Regions from separate parts of the Sporosarcina koreensis genome, predicted to be linked through region 2. Evidence: predicted binding sites of a transcription regulator. Region 2 holds the regulator's gene; the other holds the start of a gene.
What was found. Region 2 encodes Rex, which represses fermentation and respiration genes when NADH is low (regulators of the CRP and FNR family bind a similar motif). Its sites were predicted from a motif close to TTGTGAAATATTTCACAA; they were not measured.

Region 1 (2,407 bases), on a different contig from region 2:
TGATCCCGTTTTCCCTACAATCGCAACTTGTTCATAGGGACGGATTATTGCTGAAACATTCTTCAATGTAAAAGCATCTTCCCCGTAACTAAAGTGTGCGGAAACGAGTTTGATTTCTGGCGGTGCATCCGTATTCAAATCTTCTTTTCCAAAAGTAACTGGTTTTGCTATGTCTGCCAGTTCGTTTTCCAGCTTTTGAGCAGCCCCCATACTTTCACGCCCACTGTGAAACGCACTGCCCAGCTCTTTTAGCTTTGCGAAAAACTCTGGCGCAAGAATGAGCATGAGGAAGCCTGTAAAAAAGGAAAGATCCTGAAAAACGATCATCCGAATCGCAATTTCTAACGCGATTAACCCCATGCTCAGCATTGAAATAAATTCAAGTACTAGCGAATTCACAAAAGCCGTTTTCAGTACTACCATTGTCGCATCCCGAAAATCAAGACTGCTTCTTTCAATGATTTCCTTTTGCTGCTTCGATCGACCGAGCAGTTTTAGCGTCGTCAAGCCCTGTAGTGTGTCAAGGAATTTCCCCGAAAACGCCGCCATTTTATCTACCTGCTCTAACGATTTATCTTTCGTCCGAATGCCAATCAACACCATGAACAAAGGGATAAATGGCGCAGTAACCAGTATGATGACACCGGTTGCAGCATGCTCTATAAAAATAAAAATTAAGATCATAATTGGAATAATACTTGACTGAACGACTTGCGGAATATAACTGCTAAAATAACGATCAGTTTCATCAACCGTATCCATCATGACACTCACTTTTTCACCGGATTGTCCTTCCAGCGATGCTTGCATCGGACTGGTTGAGAATTTATGCAATAAGGATTTACGAAGATAACCTTTTGCTGTAGTTGCCATCTTAATCCCACTTCTGCCACTAAAATAAGTAAATAGGATACGTGCAAAAAGAGCGATGATCAGCCATAGCAAATAGGGGGCAACTTGATAAAAGGAATTCCCCTGCAAAAAAACACGATCGACAATCGTGACAAATAAATAGCCCTGTGCAATGATTGCGACACCAGACAAGATTGCCGAAAGAACAATAATAGCAAGCTTCCCCTTCTGCTCTTTTACCAATTCCATAAGCCCTACCATTAAATAATGACCTCCAATAGAAACACACATCTTGTGAATTCCTTCACATAAAGTATAGAGGACATTGACTCCCGAAGTAAAATTATTGCTATATAGTTAACATAATTGTCATTTTCTATTTAGATTAAAACGACATTAGCAGATCTCAAACTTTTAAACGCCATATCACCTTTATAATTTGCTCATTCTAGCGCATCCTCGAAAACAAAAAAATGTAATAAGGATAGCAACAATAGCAAAAAGGCAGGAGTTTTAAATAGTAAGATAGAAATACTTTAATAGGAATACTTGACCCAAATGGAGACTAGCCTTTGTTCAACACAAGGAAGTGGCACATCATGCTGAATTTCAACTAAATTACAAAGGAGAAATGTTCATGAACAAGAAAAATTCAAATGCAGCACCGATCATTTTGGTGCCCGGTTTTTGGCTCGGCGCATGGGCGTGGGATGATGTTACAGAAGTCCTTCGGTCCAATGGTTACAATGTCCGGCCTTTGACGCTACCCGGTCTCGAATCAAATGATACCGATCGGTCTTCTATTAAACTGTCCGACCATGTTGACGCGATATGTGATGCTGTGGAATCAGCTGGGGAGCCTGTCGTGCTCGCTGTTCACAGTGCAACCGGTGCCACAGGATACGCTGTGAGTGACCGCATGCCTGAGCGGATTGCGGCTATGGTTTATGTTGACAGCTTCCCCGAAAAGGATGCGATGAATCCAGAGTTTGATGGTGTCGAGATGCCGTTACCTTCATGGGAGGAACTTGACGAGGCCGACATTAGCGGGATGAGCGATGAACATCGTACCCTCCTAGAGCAACGAGCGGTTCCCGAACCGGGTGGTGCAGTGCGCGATGCGCCTGTATTGGTCAACGATAGGCGACTCGATGTACCAAGCACCGTTATTTGCACGGCACATACGTCTGATAAGATTAAATCTTTTGTCGAAAAAGGTTGGATGAGCGGTCTTGAAGAGTTGCATAATGTTACCTACATTGATCTACCGACACACCACTGGCCAATGTGGTCGCGCCCGAGGGAGCTTGCTTCCATTATAGGTGAAGTTGCACGGCGCACAACCGAAGATTGAGAGTTTTAGAATACAGAATGAATACGCAGGGAGTTAATGTTATTTTCACTTTGCTACGGGGGTACTTATGAAAACACACTATTATTTAGGTTGGTTTAACAAATGTTTTCCGAGAAATTTGGAAGTGGCGCTACAAGAGGATATAACAGATAGAAAATCGCTTGTAATGATTAGCTCGAATCCATTTTTTTATGAAGATGA
Region 2 (2,407 bases):
TTTCCTCTGCCTTTAGGAACTTCCGATACCCGACGCGGCAAATGACGATGCTGATTTCATAAAGTATGAACAACGGCACAGTCACCAACAAGTGTGACATTATATCAGGCGGCGTAATGAATGCCGCGATGACAAACAGCGTGAAATAGGCGTATTTCCTAATTTTCACCAGCTTCGCAGGATCCAATATACCGAGCCTAGATAGGAATAAAAGGACGATTGGCAGCTGGAATACAATTCCGAACGGGATCAGGATTTGGAACAGGAACGTGAAATACTGGTTTATGCCTACCGTCTGCGTAATCCCTAATTCCGCAGACAAATCCTTCATGAAGTTCATGACGAACGGCACGAGGACGAAATAGGAAAACGCAATCCCCACGAGCAGCAACATAAACGCGAAAGGGATATAGCTCAACGTCACCTTCCGCTCCGTCTCATGAAGCCCCGGCGAGATGAACGACCAGAACTGGTACATGATGATCGGTGAAATGAGGACAATTGCCAAAAAGATAATGACCTTCAAGTACAACGCAATCGGATCGACGACATTGAATGCGTGGAATTCCTCATACCCCGCCTCGGATTGTAAAAACTTGATGATCGGCTTCGCGATGAAAAAGCTGCCGATTACCGCAATAACAAAGAAAACGACGATTACCATCAGTCGTTTTCTAATTTCATCTATATGTTCAATGACTGTTAAATTTTTTTCTTTCATCGGACAGACATCCTTACTTATTGCACATCATTTTTCTTGTCTTCCACTTTTTTCACTGGTTCATCATCATCGGATGCAAGGCCTTTTGTCGCGTTTTTGAACTCACGCAATGAAGATCCAAATGCCTTTCCGATTTCCGGCAACTTCTTCGGTCCAAAAATGAGCAATGCAATGACTGCGATTATAAGTAAACTTCCAATACCTGGAGCCATTTCGGACACCTCCTTCGTATGTATTCCATTTTACATGAAAACAGCTTGTATTACTATTGAACAGTTCATTCTATTTGTGAATGTTTTTCGTCATTTTTTATGAAATAAATCAACGTCTGCAACTCCACCGACAAATCGATCGTGTGGATACGCATCCAGTCGGGCGCTGTCAGACGGACGGGTGTGAAATTAAGAATCCCTTTCACGCCGATATCGACCATCCGATCCGCAATCTCTTGCGCCGCCCTCGTCGGAACCGTCAAGATGACAAGATTAATGCCCAGCTCCTTGATCTTTTCCTCCATCATATCCGGATGGAAAACCGGGATATTGCTGATCATCTTCCCTTCCCTTGGCGCTTTCGGATCGAACGCGACGACGATTCTCGTATTATGGTTCTTCTGGAAATTATACTTTAAAAATGCGTTCCCTAAACTCCCGACGCCGATCAATGCTACATCCGTCTCTTCATCCTGGTCGAGCGCCCTGCGGAAGAAAAGAAGGAGATCATTCACATCATATCCGTAGCCTTTCCGTCCGAGTGCCCCAAAATGGGAGAAGTCGCGGCGTATCGTGGCGGCATCTATTTTCATCGCCTCGCTCAACTCGCTGGAAGAGACGCGCCTCTTGCCTGCGTTCGCGAAGTTTTGTAGGAATCTATAATATAACGGAAGACGTTTTGACGTCGCCTGTGGAATCCTCTGAGTCGTTCCAGTCATCTCTTACCTCCTGTACGTGCAATAAGCCTTTTTTTATCGTACTCTAGATGCTTGCTGATGTAAAGCCGACCATTGCACCAACAAGCCCATTCGATTAAACTTAAAGTGGAATAGAGGTGTGCTGAATGATCGTGTTACAAGTGAACGGAATAACGAAATCCTTTTCAGGAACTGACATATTGAAAAATGTCCGCCTCGAAGTGCAGCACCGGGATCGGGTTGCGCTCGTCGGACGAAATGGCGCGGGCAAATCGACATTACTCAAAATCATAGCCGGAGAGATGACCGCCGATTCCGGCGACTTGATCATGCCGAAAGGTGTACAAATCGGCTATCTCGAACAGCACGCGGGCATTGATTCCCCACTGACGGTCTGGGAGGAGATGCTGACCGTTTTTGGCCCGCTGCTTGAAATGGAAAAAAGGCTGCGCGGTCTCGAAGCGCAAATGGCGGAGCCATCCGTTTATGAAAATCCGCAAGAATACGAGCGGGTCATGAAGGATTATGATGCGCTTCAAATCGATTTCAAGGATTCGGGCGGCTATCAATATGAATCCGACATGCGTTCGGTCCTCCACGGCATGCGCTTTTATCCAGAGGACTACGAGAAGCAAGTCAATCTGTTGTCGGGCGGACAAAAGACACGGCTGGCGCTCGCAAAAATGCTGCTTAGCAAACCGGATCTCCTCATTTTGGACGAGCCGACGAACCATTTGGATATCGAGACGCTCGGCTGGCTCGAAAAATACCTTGTC

Region 1: a site for Rex is predicted at 1,145-1,162, ahead of cydD (thiol reductant ABC exporter subunit CydD). Genes of this name have one in related genera too.

The regions. Positions count from the first base shown of each region.
Region 1 covers NZ_JBHSNP010000026.1:53,835-56,241, reverse strand. The annotation lists gene cydD (thiol reductant ABC exporter subunit CydD) at 1-1,113, opposite strand, end outside; gene ACFPTP_RS11880 (alpha/beta fold hydrolase) at 1,490-2,206, shown strand; gene ACFPTP_RS11875 (Type 1 glutamine amidotransferase-like domain-containing protein) at 2,274-2,407, shown strand, end outside.
Region 2 covers NZ_JBHSNP010000010.1:4,885-7,291, reverse strand. The annotation lists gene tatC (twin-arginine translocase subunit TatC) at 1-721, opposite strand, end outside; gene ACFPTP_RS05170 (twin-arginine translocase TatA/TatE family subunit) at 739-933, opposite strand; gene ACFPTP_RS05165 (redox-sensing transcriptional repressor Rex) at 999-1,652, opposite strand; gene ACFPTP_RS05160 (ABC-F family ATP-binding cassette domain-containing protein) at 1,778-2,407, shown strand, end outside.